Regions from separate parts of the Lysinibacillus sp. GW823-FHT06C08 genome, predicted to be linked through region 2. Evidence: riboswitches for the same ligand, from Rfam matches in the RefSeq annotation. Region 2 holds a riboswitch; the other holds the start of a gene.

Region 1 (9,904 bases), 290 kb from region 2:
TCTGAATAAGAAAATAAGGTAAAGCGCTTCCCTTGCTCTACAGATTGCTCGAGGCAAATGGCAAGCTGACGGTCAAACTCAGTTGTAGTTGAATCACCATATACAAAATAAATTCCTGATTTTGTATGTATTAGGAGCGTTTGAAAAGTAGCTGTATCTGCATAGACTGTCCCTTCTATTAATTGATCAAGAATACTATAAACAAATGTTGGAGCCCTTAGAATGTTTTGTTTAATGATTGGATAATGATTCGCTGTAACTTTTATCACGACGTTTCCCCCTTTTATTGGCATTAAGCACCTTATATTTTATAATAAAATATAGATCTAGTTGAAGGGACTGAATGATGCACAGATAGCAATATTTTTCATCCAACACCATTAAAATCTTGGAGGTAAAAGTATTGATTGAATGTATGGACACGGAAAGATTATTATTACGAAAAGTGGCTAGTGCTGATGCTAAAAGTTTATGGGCGATTTGGTCAGATCCTGCTGTGACCAAATTTATGAATATCTCAAACTTTACACACGAAGAACAGGCGCTGGAAATGATTGAATTACTCAATCAATTAGCTAATGAACATAGGGCCATTCGCTATTCTATCATTGAAAAGATAGGCAATTGTATCATTGGCTCCTGTGGATTTAATAACGTAGATTTCGATAAAGCTACCGCAGAAATTGGCTATGACTTGGCGAAGACTCATTGGGGCAAGGGCTACGCCACAGAAGCTATTATCGCTTTAATCGATATTGCTTTTACACATTTGGAGATGAAGACAATTGTAGCAAAGGTCGATGCCGCGAATATTAATTCCATCAAAGTCTTGCAGAAATTGAATTTTATTTTGCAGGGCTATGATAGCAATGAAGAAAATTTACAAGTATACACACTATGTAAAAGGTAATATAGAAAGCTAAGAATGGTTATCTAACCATTCTTAGCTTTCTGCTTAGTGATACATGCCGTTATTAATTTTCCCCGTCAACTTTTCTATTTGTACTTCGAATAACTCTATTTTAGGCATAATTGGATAGCCCTCTTTTTTCAAATGTCCATTCAGGATTACCGTATTTCTCTAAAAGCGCATCAAAGAGCCATTCCTTCCTTGACTCCTCTTCAATTCTTACAACTTGTCCAAATAGTACTACACTTTGGTAGACAAGTGCAGATTGACAAGCATATTTTTCCCCTGAGTGTAAATCGCCCATTTCACTTACTTCTATACTGATTTTAGGGTTTTGTTTAATATTGGACCAAAAATGGCTTTCTCGCATATTACAGATATGCAAATAAAGTTTATCATTTCTCTCATACACATAAACAAATGGAATCACATAAGGATATCCTTCTTCATCAACCGTCGCAACATGTGCTACTTTCCCCATCTTTAAAAATTGCAGTACTTCATCATGAGAAATTTCTACCCATTTGTTTTGAATCATACCCCTTATCTTATTTTAACCCCCACATCTAAATATGGAACGATTAAAAAAAAATCGTTCATTCTAAACATATATATATTTTACATCTTTGTGACACCTAAAAAAAGGATATTTTTTCTTTCAACAATAAGTAAAGCCAAGAATGCATTTGTTTAGCATTCTTGGCTTTACTTTATCGTTATTTAATTGGAATCCAAATTTCTGAGTATGAATCAGGACTATATGCATCTTCTTCAGGGTACACCTCAAGCTCCGCTGTTCCTGCTGGCTCATATGGATTGGATGGGAACCATTCTGAATATATTTGTTTCCACGTATTTTGCATGGCATCTGGCATAGGGCCATGTACCTCAAATACAACCCATTTTGATGCAGGCACTTCCATTGTTAATAGATCTTCTCCTACATCCCCTTCATGATTTGTAGCAATCCAATAATCAATGAACCCCTGTTGTCCTTGGCTTGTATTAGGTACACATACGCCCAGTACCCCATTGATATTGCCATTATTTAATTGATATAGATGGTGATCGAAGGCACTCTCATTGATTTCCTGCCAGAATAATGGTATTTCTCGAGTATTCTCTCCATCTTGGCAGTTGTACGTTCTTTTTACCCCAACAACTTGAAACTTGTCTTTTTCTACGATTTTATACTTCATTGGTTCTGCTCCCTTCAAGCTTACCTGTATAACCAGGCGATTGTATGATTGTAATGGTCCTTGCTTCTTTCTCGCTTCACTCGGCGTTACATAATGCTGTTTACGAAACGCTTTTGTAAAGGCTTCAGGAGTTTCATAGCCATATTTGTAGGCGAGATCGATTATTTTTTGATCTGTATCCATTAATTCCTGAGCTGCTAATGTTAATCTCCTCCGTCTTAAATAATCCGCAATCGACATATCCGTTAAAATCGCAAACGTTCGCTGAAAATGAAAGACAGATGAATTAACCTCCTGTGCAATTTGTTCAATGGTTATGTTTTCTAATAAATGATCCTCCATAAAATTAATGGCTTTTTGAATCGACTCAATCCAACTCATTGCTCTCACTCCCTGATAACATCTTAAAATAGTTCATGCTTTCCAGCCTGTCTTTTTATGCTAACTTTGGACAGGTATGTGTAGAAGCAGTTTTTCATCACTAACACTCCTTCTATTTTCGTTACTTTACATACGATTTTCGCTCTTTCTCCACTAAAATCCATTGTACTAACTATCAAAAAATATCGAAAAATAACCATTATATTTATAATAACGGACAAGGCCTTTATTGTCCTTAAATCAAGGATAGTCAACATCGTATCTTACCAAAGGAGGAAGAAAAGACTTAGGCTATGCCTTCAGATGAAAAGGAGGCAATGGGAAATTTCCAAGCATGTTGTAATCATGAAGTATACGAAGAATTAGGCTACAGGTAGTATTGATGATAAATCTAATGCAGCTGTAGAAGTCAGTTACTTTGAAGCCATCATAATTGGCGGACAAATGACCCTTCTTAATCTTGAATAAATTAATGTACGATATCGCATGGCAATCTAAAGATGATGTTGCACGACTACCATTGACATTCCCAGAAGATCGACCATTTCTCTTATCTTTATTTCCATAAAAAAAAGTCACGTCTTCTCGACATGACCATCCTTTTACATATAAATTTAATGGCTACTCTCGTCTGGATGTTGATAAATAATTAAGGCAGAATGGATGACCGTTTGTTCTCCGATATAAAGGGTATTGTATTTGATATCAAGTATGAAAAAGTAACTTAAATCTAATAAAGCCCGATTAATATCATGTTCAAATTGCACAATATCGTTGTTTTGAATTGTCACAACTTGAGTCGTTTGTGTCATTGCCCACACCCCTTTTCTTTAATAAAGGGTATGAAAGTCAGTATAAAAATATTGGAGCTTTTTAGCTCCAATATTTTTTAGTACATCGTTAAATATTCCTCACGCTCCCAGTTATGGACCCGTGTGCGGTATTTATCCCATTCGATTTCTTTGGCAACATTAAACTTTTCATAAATATGATCACCTAGAGCATCTCGTACAACTGAATCCATTTCTAATTCAATTAACGCATGTTCTAATGAAGAGGGTAAGCTATCAATGCCATTTAATTCACGCTCTGGACCTGTCATTTTATAAATATTTCGATCTACCGCTGCTGGAGGCGTTAAATCCTTGCGTATGCCATCAAGCCCCGAAGCCAAGATCACAGCCATTGCTAAATAAGGATTCGCCGCTGGATCCACTGAACGTAATTCAACACGTGTTGATAATCCTCTAGCTGCTGGTATACGAATAAGTGGTGAACGGTTTTGAGCAGACCAAGCAACATAGCATGGGGCCTCATAGCCTGGGACTAATCGTTTATAAGAATTAACAAGTGGATTCGTAATTGCCGTAAATCCGTGTACATGCTGGATGATTCCTGCCATAAAGCTACGAGCTGTTGCACTTAATTGAAGTTCTGCGTGTTCATCATAAAATGCATTTTTATCCCCTTCAAATAATGATAGATTAAAATGCATACCAGAGCCGTTAACTCCGAATAATGGCTTCGGCATAAATGTTGCATGTAGCCCATGCTGTGCAGCGATTGTTTTTACGACTAATTTAAATGTTTGAATATTGTCGCATGCTTCAATGGCACTAGCATATTTAAAATCAATTTCATGCTGTCCAGGTGCTACTTCATGGTGAGATGCCTCAATTTCAAAGCCCATCCCTTCTAGCTCTAAAACAATATCCCGACGACAATTCTCTCCTAAATCTGTCGGAGCTAAGTCAAAATAACCTCCGCTGTCATTTAGCTCAAGTGTCGGATGCCCCTTTTCATCCAGCTTAAAAAGGAAAAATTCTGGCTCTGGGCCCAAGTTAAAGGAAGTGAAACCTAACTCCTCCATTTCCTTTAAAACGCGCTTTAAATTGGAGCGTGGGTCTCCTTCAAATGGTGACCCATCTGGCCTTGCAATATCGCATATAAGGCGTGCCACCTTACCTTTTTCAGCTGTCCAAGGAAAAATGACAAATGTATTGAAATCTGGTCTCAAGTACATATCAGACTCCTCTATACGTACAAAGCCTTCAATCGAAGAGCCATCAAACATAACCTTATTGTCTAAAGCTTTTTCTAATTGACTCACAGGTACTTCTACATTTTTAATCGTTCCTAATATATCAGTAAATTGTAGGCGAATAAACTTCACATTTTCTTCCTTTACTCGGCGTATAATACCTTCTTTTGTATAATGTTTCATTTTCCACCACTCCAATGTAAATTTAGTTAACACATTTTTTATAACTGCTTTTAAAATACATCATTTTATTGTTATTAGCAATATGTATGTAAAGTTTTATAACATCGTTTTTTTAGAATATATTTATCTTGAATTTCGATACATAAAAAAGGCGTACCCATTTACTAAATGGATACACCTTATATATATTTTTAAAATTGAAATAGCATATTAACGAATACTACGAGTATGACAGCAGGTACTATGATTAACATTAACATCCTGTAAATCGCATAATACCCCTGCCCCATCTGGCTTCCCATTAGCAGTTCTCTTTTCACAAATTCCTTATCCACTACATATGCAATAAAAATCGCAATGGACAAGTTACCCAATGGCAGCATTAAGTTTGATACTAAAAAGTCAGTTGCATCAAAAATATTCTTCCCAAAAACCGATACATCCGCTAGCAGGCTAGAGGAAAGGGATGCTGGGATGGCCGCAAGAAAGACGACTATACCTAGGCAAGAAGTCCATACGAGACGAGACTTCTGACTATTTTCCATAAATGCCGCAACAATAATTTCGTATAAACTAAACGAGGACGTTAATGTGGCAAATAAGAATAATAATAAAAACATCGCTAAAAATACTTCCCCAAATGGCATTTGGCTAAATGCTGTCGGTAACACCATAAATAACAAGCCTGGCCCAGCTGCCGGCTCTAAATCAAAAGCAAAAACGACCGGGAAGATAGCTAGTCCAGCTAAAAATGAAACAAGTACCGTTAGCATAACGACGGAGCCTGCTGAATTCGGTAAACTCACATCTTTTTTGAGGTAGGAACTATATGTAACAAGGCAAGAAAATCCAACGGCTAACCCAAAGAAGGATTGCCCTAAAGCTTCTAATAAGGCTTTTCCGGTAATATTTGAAAAATCAGGCCATAAAAAGAATTTTACCCCGTCCATGGCGCCATCTAATGTGACAGCACGTATCACTAGGACAATGAACATAATAAAGAGCAATGGCATCATCCATTTATTCGCCTTTTCAATACCATTTTGGACACCTAACGAAATAACAAGTACGTTTGCTAATGTAAACAAAGCCAAACCTACAATTGTAATCCAAGGTGTACCAATTATCTTTCCAAATAGTTCTCCAGGATCAATAGCCGGATCAATGACAGCACCCGCTACGCCTAGCCCACTATAAATAAAAATCCAGCCACCGACAACGCTATAAAATGTTAGTAATAAAAAACATCCGAGAACACCCATGCGGCCAATCCATGCCCATCCCTTTTTCGTAGGAGCAATTTTTTTATAGGCAGTAATTGCCTCTGACTGTGTACCTCGTCCTAAAATATATTCAGATAATAGCATCGGGAGCCCAATTAACAATGTAAACAATACAAAGATTAAGAAAAACGCCCCTCCGCCACTTTGTCCGGTTACATACGGAAGCTTCCAAATCGCTCCTAGTCCTATTGCAGCACCTGCTGATGCTAAAATAAATCCTAACTTACTAGACCACTGTCCTTTTTTTCCACTCATCTCTTCAAACTCCTCTAACTTTCTAAACTCTTCTCTAATTTTACATGAAATTATAGCTTTCGACTAGGTATTACTAAAAAAGAACTAGTTATACTTGGACAACCCATTACCTTTTTCTATTTTTTCTACATTTCGCCATAAAAAAGCCTCGAGTTCATCCCTCGAGGCTTAGTACATTTTATTTTGTTATATACATAGAACGCTGGCGGTCAATCCATTTACGCATTGTCGTAAATAATAACGCCATAATACCCGTTAATAAAATCCCTTTGACAATATTAAATGGTAAAATACCAGCGATAATCATTTTATAAAGTGAGTCACCTACAACAGGCTCCATTCCTAAGAAGTAAGTGTACATTGGTAAAAATACAGCATAGTTTAAAACACTCATTCCTACTGCCATCACAACTGTTCCTATTGCTAAACCTCCAACAAGACCAGCGATTGTTTTAAATCGATTAAAAATAAAGCTTACTGGCAAGATGAATAAAATACCTGTTACAAAATTGGCCATATGCCCTACCGGAACGCCTGTTGGAGTGCCTGAGAAAATCCAATCCAACACATTTTTAAACAATTCTACTAAAATACCAGCTACAGGTCCCATTGTGATTGCTGCAAGCAAGGCAGGCATATCACTGAAATCCACTTCCAAAAATGCTGGGAATGGCGGAATTGGGAAATTAAAAAGCATTAATAAAAATGAAATACTGCTCAGCATCCCAATCGTAATAAACGATTGAAGTTTGACATTTTTCTTCATAGAAAACTCTCTCCTCTTTGCTGATTCAATCTCGCAAGAAGAAAGGTGACGATCTTTCAATTGTTTCATGAAAAAACCCTTATGCGTTTAATAAAGCATAAGGGAGAAAGGCATAACGAATAAGCGTCCTCATCAACTAATTTTTGAGCACAGTTTAATAAAACATACAAAAAAGCGCTCGGTCATAGTTCATTTCATGACAATGAATGACGATCGTACCTTCATCTTCTCCCATCCAGACTTTAACTGTCGGCCTTGGAATTTCACCAAGTCAGCCATGCGAAAATTCGCACAGGTCGCGGGCTGAAGAGTTTAACATAAATCAAGCGAGCTAATGAATATATTCACTAGCGATTTATGACTCTATTACCGCCGGTCGGGATTTTCACCCTGCCCCGAAGATGAATCATATTATTTTATACTACAGCTTTACTATAATGAATTACGAAGTAAAAGTAAATAGTTCTGCTCAAAAAATCCGATTAAATTGCTATGTTTTATAAATAGAAAAGGCACTCCCGCCATACAGGAATGCCTCTCTTGTTTTTTTCTTCCTTCGACTATGGTAAAAATTGTTTATTTGGTCCCACTGGCTTTGGTAAATAACCCTTCAAATCAAAGCCTTCCCAGCTTTCTTGCACAACATTATCTAAAAGGAGCTGTTGATTAAAGCTAGCAGCAGTTAACATCATGGCCTCAATTAATTGAGTAGCTCGTATTGGTTCCATAGATGTTAAATCAAGCGGAATATCAAAAGTAACAACGACACCTTCCGCTTGTTCAGTGACTGTGTATGTTACATTTTCAGGCACTACGGATGTATAGACATCATCATTTTTATTTTTCATCAGTGTAAGTGCCTCTGTGACTGTCTCAAAAGATTGACGGAAATCTGGTGATAAATATTCTGCACCATTGGAATCATGGTACAAGTAATAATTATAGTGCTTTGCATTCGTTAAGGACATTCCTTGACTTGGCTCACCTTCTTGAGAAAACTCATACGGGGTTCCATCTTCATTTTGGATTTCCACTTCGGTGTATTCAGAGTCCGAGAATGTGTCTTCCATTGTGCCTTTATATTCATTTACTGCAGCAGAGGCAACATCATAGTCATTCCCCTTTGGCAAGACATGGATAAGCTTATCATCCTTTTCCTTCAGCTCACCTTTATAAGGATGATACTCTGTAAACCCTTTGGCCTCCTCGTCAATTTGAGGAGCATACTTTTCATATATCCGTAAGGTAGAAGGCTTCTCTTCTCCAAAATCCGTAGCCACACGTTCATTTGGAATCACATACGTCATAGGAACACTTTCCGCATCACGCCCTGCCAAACCAATACGGAATACGACAGCATCTTTTACATCCTCCTCATAGACAGATGTACGTAAAGATAAAATGCGCTCATGTTCCGCAACAATACTTTTGGAATCCAGCATTTCATCCTGCGTGGCCGCTTCCTTTGCTGCTGAATCCTCTTGCATCGTCGAAAACTGAGCCGTTTCAGGCATACTCGCTTGATCTTTTTGCTCACCTTGATTGTTCTTCAATATTGTGCCAACTAGTATTGTTAGCACAAAGACTGCGGCTACACTCATATAAATCTGCATATTACGTACTTTTGATTTCGTCGCAGGCTTTTGAATGATAGCACCTTCCTGTTGAGATGGTTCATCTTCTATAGGTTCTTGCATAGCTTCTTGAAGGTGGATATTATCTTGCAAGCGAGCATCTGCCATTAACCGATTTAATATATCTTCTTTCGAACGGTGGTCAGAAAGCTTAGGGGCATTGTTCAGTACATGTTCAAGCTGCTCATCATCAAATGCCTTATGTGTCATTGCCGTTTCGCCTCCTGTTCTCTGATCGGCTGTAGCTGTTGCCTTAAAAATTTAATGGCTCGATGCTGGGTTGTTTTTACCTTCGCTTCTGTCCAATCAAGTATTTGCGCCGTTTCTGCAATCGATAAATCCTGGAAATAGCGCATAATAATGACCATTTTTTGATCGCCAGTACAGTTTTCTAATGCTGACTCTACTTGCATAAATTCATCACTGGCCTGTAGCATTTCCTCCGGTGATGGTGTGTTTGAATGGAGCTGTTCCGTTTCCCAGTCAAAGAAATCAAGCGAATGCTTCTGACGCACTGCTTGCTTTCTAAAATGATCAATCGCAACATTTTTGGCTATTGCAAAAAGCCATGTTTTCTCACTACTATTGCCTGCAAATTGATCGTATGAGCGCAATACTCTTACATAAACTTCATGCGCTAAATCTTCAGCAAGTGTACGGTTTTTTACTAGATAGATTAGAAACTGGAACACGTCTTGATGATAGGCATCGTATAGTCGATGGAACACGGAGTCATTCAATGCACTCCACCCCCGTTCTATATTATTTGTCGTCTTACATTCACAGAAGTTACAGTCAATTAATAACAAACCATGTTATTAATCGAACGGTAAATAAAATGTGAAGGTAGTACCTTCCTTAAGCACACTATCTACCATAATATTTCCTGAGTGTGCCTTTATAATATTTCGTGCAATGGCTAAGCCAAGTCCCGTACCACCCTTAGATCGAGTACGTGCCTTATCTGCTTTATAAAAGCGTTCAAAGACATAAGGTAAATCATCTTGAGGAATACCATGTCCTGTATCTTGAACAGAAATTTTAGCGAATGTTGGCTCCTGCTCCACTTTTACTGTGACAGATCCCTCTTCCGTATGTCTTAGTGCATTGTCGACTAAATTTGTGAGTACTTGCTCGATGCGATCCTCATCTATATTAATCATCGCATCGTCATTAAATTCACTATCAAATAGTAGACGAATATGCTTTTCTTTTGCAACCTGTGCAAATTTTTGGGTAATACGTTCGAATG
Region 2 (9,904 bases):
TCTCGTTTCAAATCGAGAATGGTGCCCGTTAACTCTGATTGTTTTGAATGTGCATCTATAGCGACAAAGATTTCATTGCCAACATTGTATTCCTGATCAAAGGCTCCAGATGAAGAATAGTCATTCGTCAAATCAATCGTTTTTCCTTTGTGCTGCCCATTTTTAAGTACGGCTTTAATTTGCTGTGTATACAACATATCTTCATTCTCATACATATCTGTTATTGGTTCAGATTCTGTTACTTTGACTTTCAGAATTTCTGCAATAGGTCGATCATAAAATTGTTCATTATGGTGAACGAAAAAAATGGATAGGGCACAGCCAAGTAATAACAAGGCATAGAAAATACGTTGTTTATAAGTTATTTTTTTAAAATAGTGCAATGGAATGACCTCCAAATTAGTGGACTAAATAGTCACTTGTACAGGAACGATTTTAAGAATAGTAAGTTCCAATATATTCTCTAGTTTAACGATAGGAATGATAGATTCCAAGGCATTTATGCTATAAAAAAGCGGCAGGATATTTGTATTCTAGAAAAAAATATGATAGATTATTTAATACTATAAATTCGAAGGGAGGGCGAAGTAATGGAAACTGTTTGTGCGAAAGGTTTAACCGAAGTAGAGGTAAAATCTTACAATCTTTGTGGGGATTTGCTGGCTAAGGGAGAAGTATGCCCTTTTTTAAGCAAATTTCATATCGATGCAGGTTCCGGTTGCTTTTTGCCTTCTTTATTTCTTACTGATTGACATCCAATTAAATGGGATGTATAGATTGCTAGACGCCGGTTCGTAACGGCGCTTTTTTTGTTTAATTATAAAATTTAACATGCCCTTTTTCTCATAGGGATGTTTGTAAGGTGCCGTTTTATGACGGCGCCTTTTTTGTGTTTGTTTGAAAGGAGTGAAAAGTGATGTGTAACCTTATATGTCCATTTATTTCTTGAGCAATTCGCTTAGTAGTAATGGATAAAATAAATAAGGAGATTGAAAAAATGATACTTCAATTAAATGGAATTAGTAAGAGCTACTTGGGAGATCCGATTCTTTCAAAGATAACCATGAAAATGGAACGTGGCGATCGGATTGGACTTATAGGTGTAAATGGGGCAGGAAAATCAACGCTACTAAAGATCATTACAGGGGATCTTCCCTATGATGAAGGCGACATTTTTATAGGCAAGGGAATGAAGCTAGGTTATTTGCGACAAGATAGTGGGTTACAGCCAGAACATACGATTTGGACTGAAATGCTTGGGGCATTTACTGAGCTTCAAGAGGCTGAAAAGGAACTTCGAGAGCTGGAAATGCAGATGGGTGAGCCTTCCTGCATCAATAACCCCGAAAAGCTGGAACAGGTAATGAAGATATATGCCAGCAAATCAGATTGGTTTTCACAGCAAGGTGGCTATGATGTCGAGGCAAAAATAAATAGTATGTTAAATGGAATGGGCTTTGGTAGCATCCCGACAAACACTCTTATCGAATCATTAAGTGGTGGACAGAAAACTAGACTGGCACTTGCTAAAATTTTACTAGAGCAGCCGGATTTATTGCTGTTAGATGAACCGACTAACCATTTGGATTTTGCGACTTTAAACTGGCTTGAAAGCTATTTACGTGGCTATCAGGGTGCTATTATTGTTATTTCGCACGATCGTTATTTTTTAGATGCCCTTGTCAATGAAATTTATGAGATTGAACGCACCCATGGAACAACATACAGCGGTAACTATTCTAAGTATGTGGAAAGCAAGGTGAAAAATCGCGAATTAATGGAAAAGAAATATACGATGCAACAGCAGCAAATCGCCAAAATGGAGGATTATATTGAGCGGAATATTACGATGGCTACTTCCTCGAAAAGCGCTAAGAACAAAAGGAAGCAGCTCGAACGAATAGATCGTCTTGAAAAGCCTCAGAAGGATCTAAAACACGCACAAATGACATTTGCTACAGATAAGAGATCTCATAAAGAAGTGTTGAAGGTAAAAGATGTAGTGCTCTCCTATCAGCTAGAAGATAGCAAGAAAATATTATTGCAAGATATTGAGTTTTCCTTGGATAGAGGAGATCGGGTCGCATTAGTAGGTCCAAATGGTGTTGGGAAATCAACGCTTTTGAAGGCGTTATTACATGAATTGTCTCCGGACCGTGGCGTTATCGCATGGGGAAATGGTGTGACAATCGGCTATTATGATCAAGAGCAAGAGACATTACATCCTAATAATACGGTATTACAAGAGGTTTGGAGTACTTTCCCTTCGATGGAAGAGGCAAGAATACGGTCAGTACTCGGTAATTTTTTATTTACGAAAGAGGATGTTTTTAAAAAGATAGCCTCCCTTAGCGGCGGGGAAAAAGCGCGTGTAGCGTTAGCAAAGCTTATTTTGCAAAAAGCCAATGTGCTTATTATGGATGAGCCGACCAATCATCTTGATTTATTTAGCAAGGAAGTTTTGGAGGAGGCGCTATTGCAATTTGACGGCACCTTATTATGCATTTCTCATGATCGTTATTTCCTTAATAAGCTAGCAAATAAATTGCTTGAATTATCACCAACTGGGATGACGGCCTTTTCGGGAAATTATGATGATTATGTTCAAAAAATAAGCCATTAAAGGATTTAGGGGCTACCTATATAGCAAGAGGTGGCCCCTTTTTTAAAAATTACAGACAGAAGTATAGATAATATAATTAAATAGTGTTATCGTAAGAACTAGCTAAATAAAATGATCCTTCGGGGTAGGGTGAAATTCCCAATCGGCGGTGATGAAGTAATTCAAAGTCCGTGAGCGCAAGCTGATTTGGTGCAAATCCAAAACCGACAGTAACAGTCTGGATGGGAGAAGGGTATAAGTGCGAGCTTTTTAAATTCAATGTAATTTAGAAGGTCTATTTGACTATGCATTTATGACACGACTTCCCGCAAGTATGTTGGGAAGTTTTTTTATTTAGCCAATCAATTGAATAGAAGATGTTCTTCGGGGTAGGGTGAAATTCCCAATCGGCGGTGATGAAGCAATTCAAAGTCCGTGAGCGCAAGCTGATTTGGTGCAAATCCAAAACCGACAGTGATAGTCTGGATGGGAGAAGAACAAATAAGATACTAGTCTATGGAAAAAATGTATATCCAAATAGGCTTATTTATTGATGTCTTATACTCCCAAAACCCCTTTGTCAAAGGGGTTTTTCTTTTTATATGAGCTTTAAGAAGGGAGACGGGTAGAAGCTCAAGAGTGGTGGATAGAAACCCAAAAGTGACGGATAGAAGCTCAAGAGTGACGGATAGAAACCCAAAAGCCACGGATAGAAGCTACGTAAGATCAGTGTGAAAGCAGGTGAAGAAATGTTTACAGGTATTGTGGAGGATATTGGCACTATTAAAGCCTTGCAAATCAATAAGAACAGTATGAAAATTACGGTTCAATCATCGAAAGTTGCTGAAGATGTGGGGTTAGGGGATAGTATAGCGGTCAATGGTGTTTGTTTAACGGTTACTCATTTTACGAATCGAGAGCTTACGATGGATGTTATGCCTGAAACCGTCAAAGCTACAAATTTACATCAGCTGACAATAGGGGATCCGGTTAATTTGGAGCGTGCGATGCCTGCTAATGGGCGATTTGGGGGTCACTTTGTTGCTGGTCATGTCGATGGTGTTGGGAAGATTTTACGAAAACGTCCGGTGGCCAACGCGGTTTATATTGATATCGAATTGTCTGAGGAACTAACAAGTTTCTGTATTCCGAAGGGCTCCGTAACGATTGATGGCACAAGCTTAACAATCTTTCATGTTGAAACGAAGCAGGTCACGATTTCACTGATTCCTCATACTTACAAGGAAACGATTTTAGGTATGAAAAAAGTAGGCGCTTTCGTCAATATTGAAACAGATTTAGTCGGTAAATATATTTTAAACGAATTGAAAAATGAGCAAGGCAAGTCAATGATTACAAGAGATTATTTAGCACGACATGGTTTTTAAAATCACATAATGAGGAGATGAAAAATAGTGCTACATGCAATTGAAGATGCCATAGAGGATTTAAAGCAAGGGAAAATAATCATCGTAGTGGATGATGAGGATCGGGAAAATGAGGGGGATCTTCTAGCGCTTGCTGAATTTATTACTCCGGAAACGATCAACTTTATGGCGACTTATGGAAAAGGTCTAATTTGTACGCCGATTTCGCAGAAGCTAGCACATCAGTTAGATCTGCACCCAATGGTTCAGCACAATACGGATAACCATCAAACAGCATTTACCGTAAGTATCGATCATATGGACACAACAACGGGGATTAGTGCCTTTGAGCGGGCATTCACCATACAAAAGATGTTGGGATCTCAGGCGAAAAAAACTGATTTTCGTCGACCAGGACACATTTTTCCACTAATCGCAAAGGATAATGGTGTCTTAGAGCGAAGGGGCCATACGGAGGCGAGCATTGATTTAGCTAAGCTTTGTCACAGTATTCCTGCTGGAGTGATTTGTGAAATTATGGGGGACGATGGTCACATGATGCGCTTTGATGAATTGACAAAGTATGCAGCACATCATGGATTAAAAATGATTTCCATTGAGGCGTTAGCCACTTATCGCAGTCAATCATTTACAACAAACTAATAACGAGGGAGATTTTAAAAAATGGGTCAAACATTTGAAGCACAATTAATTGGGACGGATTTAAAAATTGCGGTAGTCGTAGGTCGATTCAATGAGTTTATTACAAGCAAATTATTAGATGGTGCAATGGATGGATTAAAAAGACACGGTGTAGATGAAGCATCTATTGATGTTGCATGGGTGCCAGGAGCTTTTGAAGTGCCTTTTATTGCGAAACAATTAGCAGAGACAAAGAAATATGATGCCATTATTGGTTTAGGGACTGTTATTCGTGGTTCTACAACACATTATGATTATGTGTGTAATGAGTCGGCAAAAGGAATTGCGAATGTATCCTTAACGACCAATGTACCAGTTATTTTCGGTATTGTTACAACAGAAAATATTGAACAGGCGATTGAGCGTGCGGGAACAAAATCAGGTAATAAAGGCTATGATTCCGCGATATCGGCAATTGAGATGGCTAATCTACAAAAAATGATTGGCTAAGAACATTCTGAATAGGTTATCACAGTATTTGTTTCTTGAATAATTTTTATGTCCATGGGAAAAATATGCCTAAGTATATTTATTACATGTCGTAGTTTTCATAAATGTACTAAATTTGAGCAGGCTCAGTAGGAGATGAGAAGTATTTCAATGGAACAAATGATGAATTTGAAAATGTTGAAATCACTATTTCAACGCTCTGCTGATATAATATTCCAACAGTATAAATTTCAGCAACATACAGTCCATATGATAACCTGTGATGCTATGATAGACGAAGAACTCCTTCAAACGGTTGTGGTCGAACGTGTTCAATCCTTATTTAACTGTGGTTCTGATGAAACGTTAGAGGAGCTAATTGAACAGCATCTTCATGTGCCCTATTTACAAAAGGTCACTAAGAAAGAGGATATGATTACAAGAGTCTACAAAGGCCATGTCTTATTATATTTTGAGGAAGATCATTTGATTTATTCCAGTGATATTTCAAATAGACCTAATCGTGAGCCGGGGGAAACAACGCTTGAGTTAGTTGTAAAAGGACCAAGAGATGATTTTATTGAAGATGTATTTATTAATATAGCTTTATTACGAAAACGTTTACCTACGAATTCATTTAGTGTAGAAACATTAGAAATCGGTCAACGCTCTAAAACAACGGTAGCCGTTTTATATATGGAAGACATTGTGAATTTAAATATGCTAGAACAAATCCGATTACAATTACAAAAAATTGATACAGATATTGTCGTCAATGGTGATTTACTGATGGAGGCAATCGAACAGACGGCTAAAGTTCTACCTAGACATGATTATACGGGAAGACCAGATTTTGCTCTTCAAGCATTAATGAGAGGAAGAATACTAATAATGATCGATGGCGTTTCCTATGCCATGATTATTCCCGCCAATATTATGCTGCTCTTTAAAACATCTGAGGACAATGAATATCCGGTCATTGTCAGTTCAATGGAACGGGTGCTCCGAATTTTTGGGATACTGATTAGTATGTTACTTCCTGGTTTTTGGCTAGCCGTAACGACGTATCATCAAGAGCAGCTCCCCTATCTTCTACTTGCGACAGTGGTTGAATCAAGAACGGGGTTACCGTTTCCAACGATACTTGAAATCATGATGATGCTATTTATGTTTGAAATGTTCCGCGAGGCCAACTTACGCTTGCCTAGTGCCATCAGTGGCTCGATCAGTGTTGTTGGAGGGTTAATCATTGGAGATGCTGCAATTAAAGCTGGCGTGACAAGCCCTTCGATGATTGTTATCATTGCGATTTCAAGCATTGCTGCATTTACACTCGTCAATCAAGCCTTTGTAACAGCAATGAGTATTTTTCGATTAATTATCATTTTATTTTCAGCCTTTTTGGGTCTGTTTGGATTTTTTATTTCGGTCTTTTTCATTATTATCTATGCAGCAAATATGCGTGTACTCGGTGTGCCCTATATTAATTTTAATGCAGATTTTGAACAGGGTAATATTGGAAAATCCTTACTGCGTTTATCGCCGAAGGGCTATAGTCTAAGACCGTCCTTCCTAAAACCACAGGACCGGACACGAACGGCAAATATTAAATCAAAAAAAGATCAGGGGGTATGACCGTTACCTGACATCAGACTATAGACAAGCTCAAAAAAATTGGAGTTTGCCTATAGTCTTTTTTTATAATTAATTCCACTACGGGAGATGAGCTGTTTCTAATCCACTTTTAAGAACTCCGTAGTGCTGAACGTCTATTTCTCCGCATATGAAAGAGAAAGAATAACAAAAACCATTGAGAGTCATTATCTTCTCAATGGTTTTTGTCTAAAGCTCTCTACATTTTGTAGCTATTTGAAAGGAATATGGACGATGGCAGTCGTTTCAAGATGTTTCGATGATTCAATCGAAATATCTCCATGATATTTATGGACGATTTCTTTCACAATAAATAGTCCTTGCCCTCGAATTTTCCCATTTTCATGCTTCTTCGTAGAGAATCCTTGTTTAAAGATTTGGTTTGCGTCTACAATATTCGGTCCTGTATTCGTAATTTTAAATTCATATTGTCCTTCATCAGCTTGACAACAAATCATAATTTTACGTTGCCCCTCAGGCAATTCATTCGCAGCATCAATCGCATTGTCAATTAAGTTCGATAGAATCTTGATTAAATCGGTCGTTTTAATTTTATTAAAATCGCCCTGAGAGATGGTGAAATCCATATCAATATTATGATTCTGTGCTGTTAGCTTTTTCGTTTGTAATAATATGGATAAACCTGGATGGTCAATATTTAATTTTAATGATTTAATCGCTTGTACTTCTTTCGACAGTGATGCTAAATATTGTTTTGCTTGATCCGTTTTTTCTAATTGTAAAAGGCCATGTAAAACTTGGATATGGTTCGTGAAATCATGACGTAACGATGACACCGAAGTAATCAATGTTTTGATTTCTGCTTGGTAAGTGTCTTCTGTGGCGCCTACTTCCTTCGCTACCTCTTTTTGGTACCATCTTTGTAAAAATAAAAAAGAACCAGCAACAATTAAAATAAATACACCATTGAAAATAAAAATAAATAGGTTATCTTCAATCACTTTGCCTTTAATACCATTCAATGTATCTGCACTTATATCAATGCCTAGGTAACCGATTATTTGACCTGTATCATCTTTAATTGGCGCACCAACAGATAAATAAGAACCATGGACTGAATCATGGATTACCTCTGTGACATAGGTTTCACCATGATAGGCTTTTTCTACTTGTTTAGCTGGAACAGTACAAACCTCACCTATTTCAAATCCTTTTTTTAGTTCACTTGGCAGACCCATCACCATTGCTTTTGATACTTTTGGATTATCCACCTGCAATGTATAAACAAATAATGCACCTAGCTTTACCCTTGCATCATTTAAGTAACTTCTTACTTCCCAATAATAATCATTTTTTTGCGGATTATTCAAAAATTGCTGATAAGCAATTGTATCGATGGAAGCAGCAATGGAATTAGCAGCCTCTAGACTTTGATTAGCAATTGATTCTTCAACGGTCTTTTTAATTTTTACATAGGATGTAATGATGTTTAAACTTGTAAACAAACATAATAAAATGGTGGATAGAATTAATATAAGCTTTATTTTTCGATTTTTCATATTACTCGGGACTTCCTCATCTATTAATATTCTAGAATATTAATTAACTCTATTTTTTGTTTGTAAACCAAACAATGCTTGTTTATCCTACATAAATTAAAACACAAAATCAATATGACTTTAAAATTACACACCGTAAACACTAGTTTAATAATCCTTTACAAGAAAGTAAACTAAAAAGGTGAAACAGCATATTTTAAGTCTCATTTCCTATACTCATGGAAAATTCAAAAAGTTTCTAAAACAAAGGTCACATAAAAAATGAGTGGGTCCCAGTCATATATAATCTTTTCACTCCTATTTGTAGTTAAAGTACTTTATATAAAAGTTAAAAGGAACGAGGATCGGCGACTCCTGCAGAAATCGACAGTTCATTTATTTCCATGTGAAAATAGGGAGCTTTTTTCTATTTGTAAGACATACATTACAAAGAATAAAGTGATAAAATGAAGGGGATGAAAAAATTGGAAAAGGATCTCCTGAAATTATTAAAAGAGGGAGGACTTATTTTATATGCAAGACATGGGACTGCAACAGTTGGTGTAGATCAAGTAAATGGTCTATTTCAAAGTTGTCAGTATCAAAGAAATTTATCCGAACAAGGCCGTCATGAGGCTGTATATTATGGCCAAATGTTGCGTTATTGGCAAATTCCCATCCTTGCGCCTATCAATGCAAGTCCTTTTTGTCGAACGATTGAAACAGCTCAGTTGGCTTTTCCGAATGTTCAGGTACAAATAGACCCTTTTTTGTTTGAGATTTTTATGTTAGATGGAAATCTTTCGACTGTTCAACAAAATTCAATTTTAATGGCTTTTCAATCTATGTTGGAAATGAAACCACCAGAGGGAATCAATAGAGTCATAATTGGTCATAGTTTTCCGAAAAATGTGGGACTAGGGGTCATCCCGAATATGGGCACGGTTATTATAAAACCCAAAGGCTTAGGTCAAGGATATGAAATTTTGGGGAAACTGACATTAGAAGATTTAGCAAAATTAGATTCCATTTGAGATGAGGGAAACGATGAATATTAAAACAGTTTCACAATGTACATTAGAGGAAGTATTACGGGCGTGGAACAAAGGCTTTGAAGGATACATTGTGCCCATCGACATGACGGCAGAGATGTTTTTACAGCGGCTTGTTGGGGAGGGGCTGTCAGTTGAGCACTCCATTGTCGCTTTTGACGATCATGAACCAATTGGTATTGTCATGAACGGCTTTCGACACATGGGTGGCAAGAAAATAGCATGGAATGGGGGCACGGGTATTTCGCCTACTTATCGTGGGAAAGGCGTTTCACGATTATTAATGGAGGAAACTCTAGCTATCTATGAACGGGAAAATGTTGAAATTGCCACACTGGAAGCAATAAAGGAAAACTCAGTAGCAATTGCTTTGTATGAAAGATATGGCTATGTTATAACTGATCATCTTCAGTTTTTAAGTGGGGAATATGAGGCGAAGGTAGAACATACGTCAGCTATTCGGACTGAAATAATTCGCCCAGAACAATTACCTCATGTGCCGTTTTATCAGGAAGATGTTCCTTGGCAATGTAGCTGGCATAGCATTAAGCAGGGAGAAGCTAGAGTTTTCTATAATGAAGCAAATGATGTGCTCGGCTA

What was found. A riboswitch is a leader RNA that binds a small molecule or an ion and turns the genes downstream of it on or off. The one in region 2 is predicted to bind FMN.
Region 1: another riboswitch for FMN. It lies ahead of AC1Q6O_RS04620 (ECF transporter S component); the one in region 2 lies ahead of ribE (riboflavin synthase).

The regions. Positions count from the first base shown of each region.
Region 1 is NZ_JBXAHN010000001.1:987,280-997,183, reverse strand. It holds gene AC1Q6O_RS04655 (GNAT family N-acetyltransferase) at 1-269, opposite strand, end outside; gene AC1Q6O_RS04650 (GNAT family N-acetyltransferase) at 404-910, shown strand; gene AC1Q6O_RS04645 (pyridoxamine 5'-phosphate oxidase family protein) at 1,023-1,448, opposite strand; gene AC1Q6O_RS04640 (AraC family transcriptional regulator) at 1,627-2,490, opposite strand; gene AC1Q6O_RS04635 (hypothetical protein) at 3,105-3,302, opposite strand; gene glnA (type I glutamate--ammonia ligase) at 3,380-4,714, opposite strand; gene AC1Q6O_RS04625 (sodium-dependent transporter) at 4,906-6,252, opposite strand; gene AC1Q6O_RS04620 (ECF transporter S component) at 6,431-7,018, opposite strand; FMN riboswitch at 7,238-7,425, opposite strand; gene AC1Q6O_RS04615 (RNA polymerase subunit sigma) at 7,579-8,862, opposite strand; gene sigX (RNA polymerase sigma factor SigX) at 8,859-9,392, opposite strand; gene AC1Q6O_RS04605 (ATP-binding protein) at 9,471-9,904, opposite strand, start outside.
Region 2 is NZ_JBXAHN010000001.1:1,275,088-1,284,991, forward strand. It holds gene AC1Q6O_RS05970 (YibE/F family protein) at 1-383, opposite strand, end outside; gene AC1Q6O_RS05975 (hypothetical protein) at 591-752, shown strand; gene AC1Q6O_RS05980 (ABC-F family ATP-binding cassette domain-containing protein) at 998-2,623, shown strand; FMN riboswitch at 2,735-2,860, shown strand; FMN riboswitch at 2,979-3,104, shown strand; gene ribE (riboflavin synthase) at 3,352-3,990, shown strand; gene ribB (3,4-dihydroxy-2-butanone-4-phosphate synthase) at 4,018-4,632, shown strand; gene ribH (6,7-dimethyl-8-ribityllumazine synthase) at 4,654-5,121, shown strand; gene AC1Q6O_RS06000 (spore germination protein) at 5,272-6,735, shown strand; gene AC1Q6O_RS06005 (ATP-binding protein) at 6,966-8,273, opposite strand; gene AC1Q6O_RS06010 (histidine phosphatase family protein) at 8,738-9,286, shown strand; gene AC1Q6O_RS06015 (GNAT family N-acetyltransferase) at 9,300-9,904, shown strand, end outside.